DNA from 2 places in the Streptomyces sp. NPDC058619 genome. Region 2 is predicted to be linked to the other one. Evidence: riboswitches for the same ligand, from Rfam matches in the RefSeq annotation. Region 2 holds a riboswitch; the other holds the start of a gene.
What was found. A riboswitch is a leader RNA that binds a small molecule or an ion and turns the genes downstream of it on or off. The one in region 2 is predicted to bind thiamine pyrophosphate.

Region 1 (4,619 bases), on a different contig from region 2:
GGACACCGCGCACACCAGCATCAGAATCGTGCTCAGGGCCATCGCCTGCCCGTAGTTGAGCTCGCCGGCCCGCCCCAGCAGCCGCGCCACGGCCACCGGAAGCGTCGGCTGGTCCGGCCGCGCGATGAACACGGTCGCCCCGAACTCCCCCAGCGAGACCGCGAAGGCGAAGCCCGCCGCGATCAGCAGCGCCCGCCGCACCAGCGGCAGGTCCACCTCCCGCCAGGCCCGCAGCGGGGACGCCCCGAGCACGGCGGCGGCCTCCCGCAGCCGCGCGTCCACGGCCCGCAGCACCGGCAGCATGGTCCGTACGACGAACGGCACACCGACCAGCGCCTGCGCCAGCGGCACCAGGATCCACGAGGTCCTCAGGTCCAGCGGCGGCTCGTCCAGGGTGATCAGGAAGCCGAAGCCCACCGTCACGGCGGACACCCCGAGCGGCAGCATCAGCAGCGCGTCGAAGCCCCGCACGAAGCGGCCCGCGCGGCGGGTCAGCGCCGCGGCCGCGAGCCCCCCGATGACCAGGGCGATGGCGGTGGCGGCCAGCGCGTACTCCAGGGAGTTCCCGATCGCCTCCAGCGGCGGCACCAGGAAGGTCCCGCCCCCGGCCCCCTCGTCCTGGAGCGCCCGGTAGAAGGCGAGGCCGTACCCGCCGGGGGCGTCGAAGGACCGCTCGACCAGCACCCCGAGCGGCAGGACGATCAGCAGGGCCACCGTCAGCAGCACCCCGCCCAGCAGGGAGCGCTGCGCCCAGCCGCGCGGCGGGTGCGCGGTCCGCCCGGGATCGACGAGCCGCAGGGCGGTCTCCCGCTTGCGCACGGTCCGGGCGTGGACGCCGAGGATCAGGCCGACCGCCGCGAACTGCACCATCGTCAGCACGGCGGCGGTGGGCAGGTCCAGCAGCTGCGCGGTCTGCCGGTAGACCTCCACCTCCAGGGTGGAGTACGCGGGCCCGCCCAGGATCTGCACGACGCCGAAGGAAGTGAAGGTGAACAGGAACACGATCAGCGACGCGGCGGCCACCGCCGGGGCCAGCGCGGGCAGCGTCACCCGCCGCCAGGCGGCGAACCGTCCGGCGCCCAGCACCCGGGCGGCCTCCTCCTGGCGGGGGTCGAGCTGCGCCCAGAGCCCGCCCACGGTCCGTACGACCACGGCGTAGTTGAAGAAGACGTGGGCCAGCAGGATGGCCCACACGGTGGTGTCGAGCCGGACGCCCCACAGCTCGTCCAGCAGCCCGCCCCGGCCGACCAGCGCCAGGAACGCGGTCCCGACGACCACGGTCGGCAGGACGAACGGCACGGTGACCACGGCCCGCAGCAGCTGCTTGCCGGGGAAGTCGAAGCGCGCGAAGACGTACGCGCCGGGGAACGCGATCAGCAGCGTGAGCGCCGTGGAGGCGAGCGCCTGCCAGGTGGTGAACCACAGCACGCCGGCGATGTCGGGCCGGGCCAGCACCTCGCCGATCCGGCCGAACTGCCAGCCCTCGTCAGTCTTCAGCCCGCGCCCGGCGATCGCGCCGACGGGGTAGGCGAAGAACAGCCCGAAGAAGGCGAGGGGCACGGCCATCAGGCCGAGACGCGCGGCCGTGGCCCGCCCGCCCTCGCGGGGACCGGGACCCGGCGCGGCGCCCCCCGACGCCGCCCCCGGGCCCGTCGGCGTTCCTACTTCACGACGAGCGAGGACCATGTCTTGACCCACTGCTCACGGTTCTCGGCGATGGTCTGCGGAGCCACGACCTCGGGCTTCTCGACCACCACACCGTGCTTCGTGAACAGCTCCGGCAGGGCCGCGTCCTTCGTCACAGGGTTCACGAACATCTGCAGCGGCATGTCCTCCTGGAACTTCTTGCTGATCAGGAAGTCCAGGAGCGCTTTGCCGCCCGCCTCGTTCTTCGCGCCCTTCAGCAGGCCCGCGAACTCGATCTGGCGGAAGCACGTGCCGGTGGAGACGCCCGTGGGGGCCTCGGCCGGCTGCGGCTCCGCGTACAGCACCTCGACCGGCGGGCTGGAGGCGTAGGAGACGACCAGCGGGCGGTCGCCCTTCGCCTTCTTGCCGCCCGCCGAGCCGGAGAACCGCTCGTTGTAGGCCTGCTCCCAGCCGTCGACGACCTCGACGCCGTTGGCCTTGAGCTTGCTCCAGTAGTCCTTCCAGCCCTCTTCGCCGTACTTGCCGACGGAGGCGAGGAGGAAGCCGAGGCCGGGCGAGGAGGTCGCGGCGTTCTCGGTGACCAGCAGGTCCTTGTACTCCGGCTTGATCAGGTCGTCCAGCGTCTGCGGCGGGGCGATCTTCTTGTCGGCGAAGTACTGCTTGTCGTAGTTGACGCAGATGTCACCCGAGTCGACCGGCGTGACCCGGTGCTCCTTGTCGAGCTGGTACTCCGGCTTCACCTCGCCCAGGTCCTTGGCCTCGTACGGGGTGAAGATGCCGTTGTCGAGGGCGCGCGAGAGCAGGGTGTTGTCGACGCCGAAGAAGACGTCGCCGCGCGGGGAGCCCTTGGTGAGGATCTCCTGGTTCAGCGCCGCGCCCGCGTCTCCGGACTTCAGCTTCTTGACGGTGTAGCCGCTCTCCTGCTCGAACTCCTTGAGGACCGCGTCGGTCACGTTGAAGGAGTCGTGCGAGACGAGGGTGACGGTCTTGGACGTGGGGGCGTCGCTCGCGCCCGCGGACGTGTCCTTGGCGTCGCCGCCGCAGGCGCTGAGCGTGGTGACGCCCAGCGCGGCCGCGAGCGCGGCGCCCGCGATCTTCTTGGTGGTGCTCACTGGTCAATTCCTCCTGGGATGTCCAGGAGAAGACGCGGCCCTGCCCGGCGCTCTGCGGAGCGGACGCCGGGCAAGGCGCAACAGCTTGAGTGGTGACCGAACTTCCTACCCCGAATGACCGGGGCGAGGTTCAGAGGGTCTGCGGTGACGGTTACCGCACTCTCAGCGCTGTGGCGCTCCCCTGTCGGAAATATTAAGTTGGTTCGGCCACAGGGTACCCCGTGGCCGAATACGATCGAACAGAAGAGGAGGCTAGCGCTCCGAGGCGGCCAGCTGGCCGCACGCGCCGTCGATCTCCTGGCCGCGGGTGTCCCGTACGGTCACGGGGACGCCGTGCCGGGCAATGGCCTCCACGAAGGCCTTCTCGTCCTCGGGCCGGGAGGCGGTCCACTTCGAGCCCGGCGTCGGGTTCAGCGGGATCAGGTTGACGTGGACGCGCTTGCCCTTGAGCAGCTTGCCCAGTAGGTCACCGCGCCAGGCCTGGTCGTTGATGTCGCGGATCAGGGCGTACTCGATGGAGATCCGCCGGCCGGACTTCTCCGCGTACTCCCAGGCCGCGCCGAGCACCTCGCGGACGTTCCAGCGGGTGTTCACGGGGACCAGGGTGTCGCGCAGCTCGTCGTCCGGGGCGTGCAGCGAGACCGCGAGGCGGCACTTGAAGCCCTCGTCGGCGAAGCGCAGCATGGCCGGAACCAGTCCCACGGTGGAGACGGTGATGCCGCGCTGCGACAGGCCCAGGCCGTCGGGCTCCGGGTCGGTGAGCCGGCGGATGGCGCCGACGACGCGGTTGTAGTTGGCCAGCGGCTCGCCCATCCCCATGAAGACGATGTTCGAGAGCCGGGCCGGTCCGCCCGGGACCTCGCCGTCGCGCAGGGCGCGCATGCCGTCGACGATCTGGTGCACGATCTCGGCGGTGGACAGGTTGCGGTCGAGCCCGGCCTGGCCGGTGGCGCAGAACGGGCAGTTCATGCCGCAGCCGGCCTGCGAGGAGATGCACATGGTGACCCGGTCCGGGTAGCGCATCAGCACGGACTCGACGAGCGTGCCGTCGTGCAGCTTCCACAGGGTCTTGCGGGTGGTGTCGTCGTCGCACGAGATGTGCCGCAGGACGTTCATCAGGTCCGGCAGCAGCTCCTTCTGCAGCTTCTCCCGGGAGCCCGCGGGGATGTCCGTCCACTCGGCCGGGTCGTGCGCGTAGCGCGCGAAGTAGTGCTGGGAGAGCTGCTTGGCCCGGAACGGCTTCTCACCGATCGCGGCGACCGCCTCGCGGCGCTCGGCCGGGGTCATGTCGGCAAGGTGCCGGGGCGGCTTCTTGGCTCCCCGAGGGGTGACGAAGGTGAGCTCTCCCGGAACAGGGCGGGCCATGGCAGGTACTCCTCGTAAGACGAAAGGCGCGCCGCAGAAGCAGCGCGCCCTTCAAGAGTAACCGCCCGGACGGTATCAGCCCGTGCCGACGAAGGCCGCCAGCAGCAGCCAGACCACCGGGGCGGTCGGCAGCAGGGAGTCCAGCCGGTCCATGATGCCGCCGTGGCCCGGCAGCAGCGTGCCCATGTCCTTGATGCCCAGGTCCCGCTTGATCATCGACTCGCCCAGGTCGCCGAGGGTGGCGCTGACGGCCACGGCGAGACCCAGCAGCAGGCCCTGCCACCAGGCGCCACCGTCGATGAGGAACTCCATGCACAGCGCGCCGGCGGCCATCGCGAAGGCCACCGCGCCGAGCAGTCCCTCGCGGGTCTTCCCGGGGCTGATGCGCGGGGCGAGCTTGGTCTTGCCGAAGCGCCAGCCGACCGCGTACGCCCCGGTGTCGCTGACCACGGTCAGCAGCAGGAAGGTGATCACCCGCTGCGGTCCGTCGTCGGC
Region 2 (4,619 bases):
GACGATGTCCACGCCCCCGGCCAGGACGGCGTCGAGGAACTCCGGGAGGTCTCCCTGCCGCTTGCGGGCGTCCGTGCACAGGTAGAGCCGGGCGTCGGACAGCTGCATGGGTGTACCCCCCGTGATGAAAGCGGCGTACGGGCGGCCTCACGGGGCCCGTACGCCGCGGTGGAGCGGATGCGGTTCAGGTCAGAGGGCGAGCGCCTGAGCGCGGCGCTTCACCTCCGTGCCGCGATTCTCGCTCAGCGCCTGCACGGGGGTGCCGGGCAGGGTCGGGTCCTCGGTGAAGAGCCACTCCAGGATCTCCTCCTCGGAGAAGCGGTCGTCGCGCAGCACGGTCAGGAGGCCCACGAGGCCCTTGACGACCTTGTCGCCGTCGATGAAGGGGGCCGGCACCTGCAGGGAGCGGTTCTCGCCCCGGCGCACGGCGATCAGCTGCCCTTCCTTGACCATCTGGCGGACCCGGGTCACCTCGATGTCGAGCTTCTCCGCGATGTCGGGGAGGTACAGCCAGGCGGGAACAAGGGCATCGATCTTTGCGTCAATCTCGGTCACGGGTACAAGCCTGCCACCTCGGACTGGCGGCCGGTACCCGAGCGGCCCCGAACGGGTACCGGCGCCGCCCGCTAGCGGGCCGTCGACTTCAGCGGGACGGCCGGATCGGCGACCCGGTCGGGGTCGAGCACGGTGCCCGACTCGATGAGCCTGCGGCCCTGCGCGAGGTCGCGCGGGCGGCCCACGGCCAGGACGGCCACCAGGGCGCCGTCGCGCAGCCAGCACACCGACCAGGCGGGTGCGGCCGGGTCGCCGCGCCAGAGCAGGGTGTCGGCGCCGGCGTGGTGGCCCGCGTACTGGACGAACCGGCCGAACTGCTCCGACCAGAAGTACGGGACCGGGTCGTAGACCTGGGCCGGCTCCCCCGCCAGGACGTTCGCCGCGACGGCCCGGGGGCCCTGGAGGGCGTTGTCCCAATGGTGGACGAGGAGGCGGGTGCCGTAGCGCGCGGAGGGGAAGGAGGCGCAGTCGCCGACCGCGTAGACCCCGGGCAGGGAGGTGCGCAGGTGGGCGTCGGCGGTGACCGAGCCGTCGGGGCCCAGTTCGACCCCGCTTCCGGCCAGCCACCCGGTGGCCGGGCGGGCGCCGATGCCCACGACCACCGCGCCGGCCGGCAGGCTGCGGCCGTCCGCCAGCAGGACCCGGCCCCCCTCGATCCCGGCGACGCGGGCGCCGGTGAGCAGCTCGGCGCCGGCCTCCTCGTACCAGCGGGCCATCGGTGCGGCGACCTCGGCGGGCAGGGCTCCGGCCAGGACCCGGTCCGCCGCCTCGACCACGGTCACCGCGCAGCCGGCCCCGCGGGCGGCGGTGGCGAACTCGGCGCCGATCCAGCCGGCCCCGACGACGACCGCGCGGTCGGCGGCGGCCAGGACGGGCCGCAGGCGGGCGGCGTCGTCGAGGGTGCGCAGCAGGTGCACGCCGGGGACGCCCTCGGTGCCGGGCAGGGTCAGCGGGACGGCGCCGGTCGCCAGCACGAGGGTGTCGTACGGGACGGGGCCCGACCCGGTGTCCAGTTCGCGGTCGGCGGCCCGCAGCCCGGTGACCTCGGTGCCGAGCGCGAGCCGGATGCCGAGCCCTTCGAAGTCGACGTCGAAGGCGGAGTCCTCGGCCTTGCCAAGCAGGACCGCCTTGGACAGCGGGGGGCGGTCGTAGGGCTGGTGGGGCTCGGCCCCCAGCAGGGTCACGGGGCCGGTGAAGCCCTGATCCCGCAGGGCGACCGCGGTCTGCACGCCGGCCATTCCGGCGCCGACGATGACGACGCCGCTCTGTGTCTGTTCCGTCTGCTCGCTCACGCGGCCAGCCTAATCTTCTGACGGCCCATCAGGAACAGGTGCCGCCTTACCCGCCGTCCGGCCCGGGGTTAGTCTGGCAGGCGTACCTATCGCGGGAGTCCGGGCGCACCGGGCTGAGAGGGAGGCTGGGCGGCCTCCGACCGTACGAACCTGATCCGGGTCATGCCGGCGAAGGGAGGGGCTGGACGCCCATGCACTCATCTCGAACGTCCCGGAAGGGATCCGACGTCCTCGTCATCGGGGGCGGCGTCATCGGACTCGTCACCGCCTGGCGGGCGGCCCGCCGCGGCCTCGCCACCGTGCTCGCCGACCCGGCGCCCGGCGGCGGCGCGGCCCAGGTCGCGGCGGGCATGCTCGCCCCCGTCACCGAGCTGCACTACGGCGAGGAGGCGCTGCTGGGCCTCGGGCTCGCCTCCGCCGCCCGCTATCCGGAGTTCGCGGCCGAACTGGCCGAGGCGAGCGGCGGCCTGGACATCGGCTACCGGGCCTGCGGCACCCTCGCCGTCGCGCTCGACTCCGACGACCGGCTCCACCTGCGCGAGCTGCACGCCCTGCAGCTCCGCTGCGGCCTGGAGTCGCAGTGGCTCACCGGACGCGAGTGCCGCCGCCTGGAGCCGATGCTGGCCCCCGGCGTACGCGGCGGCCTGCGCGTGGACGGCGACCACCAGGTCGATCCGCGCCGGCTGGCGGCCGCACTGCTGGCCGCCTGCGAGCGGGCCGGGGTGGCCGTCCACCGGGCGCGGGCCGAGCGGCTGCTGGTCGGCGCCGACCGGGCGACGGGCGCCGTGCTCGACGACGGCACGGAGCTCCTCGCCGACCAGGTGGTCCTGGCGGCGGGCTCGTTCAGCGGCCGGCTGGAGGGCGTGCCGGCGGAGGTCACGGCCCCCGTGCGGCCCGTCAAGGGACAGGTGCTGCGGCTCACGGTGCCCGCGGTGTACGGGGCGTTCCTGTCCCGGACCGTACGGGCGGTCGTCCGCGGCAGCCACGTCTACCTGGTGCCGCGCGAGAACGGCGAGCTGGTCATCGGCGCCACCAGCGAGGAACTGGGCTGGGACACCACCGTCACCGCCGGCGGGGTCTACGAGCTCCTGCGCGACGCCCACGAGCTGGTGCCCGGCATCACCGAGCTGCCGCTCACCGAGACCCGCGCGGGGCTGCGGCCCGGTTCCCCGGACAACGCCCCGCTGCTCGGCCCCACCGATCTGCCGGGGCTGCACCTGGCCACCGGGCACTACCGCAACGGGGTGCTGCTGACCCCCCTCACCGGCGACGTGATGGCGGAGCTGCTGGCCACGGGCGAACTGCCCCCGGTCGCGCGCCCCTTCAGCCCCCGCCGGTTCTCCGCCGCACGTCAGGAGTCGTACGCATGACCATCTCCGTCAACGGCGAGCCGCGCGAGGTCGCGGCCGGCACCACCCTCGACGCGGTGGTCGCCATCCTGACGGCCGCCCCCTCCGGGGTGGCGGCCGCGCTCAACGAGACCGTGGTCCCGCGCGGGCAGTGGACGGCCACCCCGGTGGGCGACGGCGACCGGGTCGAGATCCTCACCGCGGTCCAGGGGGGCTGAGCGGCATGGCTGACGACCTGTTCACCCTCGGCGGCCGGACCTTCTCCTCCCGCCTGATCATGGGCACGGGCGGAGCCCCGAGCCTGGACGTCCTGGAACGCGCGCTCGTCGCGTCCGGCACCGAGCTCACGACGGTGGCGATGCGCCGCCTCGACCCGACCGTCCAGGGCTCCGTCCTGTCGGTGCTGGCCGGGCTGGGCATCGCGGTGCTGCCGAACACGGCGGGCTGCTTCACGGCGGGCGAGGCCGTGCTGACGGCCCGGCTGGCGCGCGAGGCGCTCGGCACGGACTGGATCAAGCTGGAGGTGGTGGCGGACGAACGGACGCTGCTGCCCGACGGGATCGAGCTGCTGGACGCCGCCGAGATCCTGGTCGACGAGGGCTTCACGGTCCTTCCGTATACGAACGACGACCCGGTGCTGGCACGGAAGCTGGAGGACGCGGGCTGCGCGGCGATCATGCCGCTGGGCTCCCCCATCGGCTCCGGGATGGGCATCCGCAACCCGCACAACTTCGAGCTGATCACCGAGCGGGCCGGGGTCCCGGTGATCCTGGACGCGGGCGCCGGCACGGCGTCCGACGTCGCGCTGGCGATGGAACTGGGCTGCGCCGCGGTGATGCTCGCCTCCGCCGTGACACGGGCGCAGGAGCCGGTGCTGATGGCCGCGGCCATGCGGGACGCGGTGTCGGCGGGGCGCCTGGCCCGCCGGGCGGGCCGAATCCCGCAGCGCCGCTTCGCCGAGGCCTCGTCCCCCGCGGAGGGCCGCGCCGCCCTCGACCCGGAGCGCCCGGCCTTCTGACCGGGCGCCTCGTCGCGGCCGGTACGGGCGGCGCGGCCCCGCGGCCGTGCCGCGCCCGCCCGGTGGCTGCCGGCCCCGCGGCGGTGCGCGACTCCGTAGCCGTGGGCTCACACCCGGCGACGGACCGCAGTCGGATCCGTCACAGCTGGGCTGCAAGCCGCCCCGGGCGGCCCGGGCAACCGCGCGCCGCTCGTACACTCGGCGCGTGGACACGACCCTGGATGACCCTCTCGTCGGGCGCGTACTCGACGGCCGCTACCGCATCGACGCGCGCATCGCGGCCGGTGGCATGGCCACGGTCTACCGGGCCGTCGACACCCGCCTCGACCGCATCCTCGCCCTGAAGGTGATGCATCCGCAGCTCGCCGAGGACGGTGCCTTCGTCGACCGGTTCATCCGGGAGGC

Region 1: linked by a shared signal. The riboswitch ahead of ACFWTC_RS08565 (thiamine ABC transporter substrate binding subunit) and the one ahead of thiO (glycine oxidase ThiO) in region 2 are both predicted to bind thiamine pyrophosphate.

Annotation. Positions count from the first base shown of each region.
Region 1 covers NZ_JBHXQN010000006.1:91,982-96,600, forward strand. The annotation lists gene ACFWTC_RS08560 (ABC transporter permease) at 1-1,566, opposite strand, end outside; gene ACFWTC_RS08565 (thiamine ABC transporter substrate binding subunit) at 1,662-2,759, opposite strand; TPP riboswitch at 2,844-2,952, opposite strand; gene rlmN (23S rRNA (adenine(2503)-C(2))-methyltransferase RlmN) at 3,012-4,124, opposite strand; gene ACFWTC_RS08575 (phosphatidate cytidylyltransferase) at 4,200-4,619, opposite strand, start outside.
Region 2 covers NZ_JBHXQN010000002.1:353,580-358,198, forward strand. The annotation lists gene thiE (thiamine phosphate synthase) at 1-108, opposite strand, end outside; gene ACFWTC_RS03785 (Rv2175c family DNA-binding protein) at 190-555, opposite strand; gene ACFWTC_RS03790 (NAD(P)/FAD-dependent oxidoreductase) at 627-1,847, opposite strand; TPP riboswitch at 1,929-2,041, shown strand; gene thiO (glycine oxidase ThiO) at 2,039-3,217, shown strand; gene thiS (sulfur carrier protein ThiS) at 3,214-3,414, shown strand; gene ACFWTC_RS03805 (thiazole synthase) at 3,420-4,214, shown strand; gene pknB (Stk1 family PASTA domain-containing Ser/Thr kinase) at 4,420-4,619, shown strand, end outside.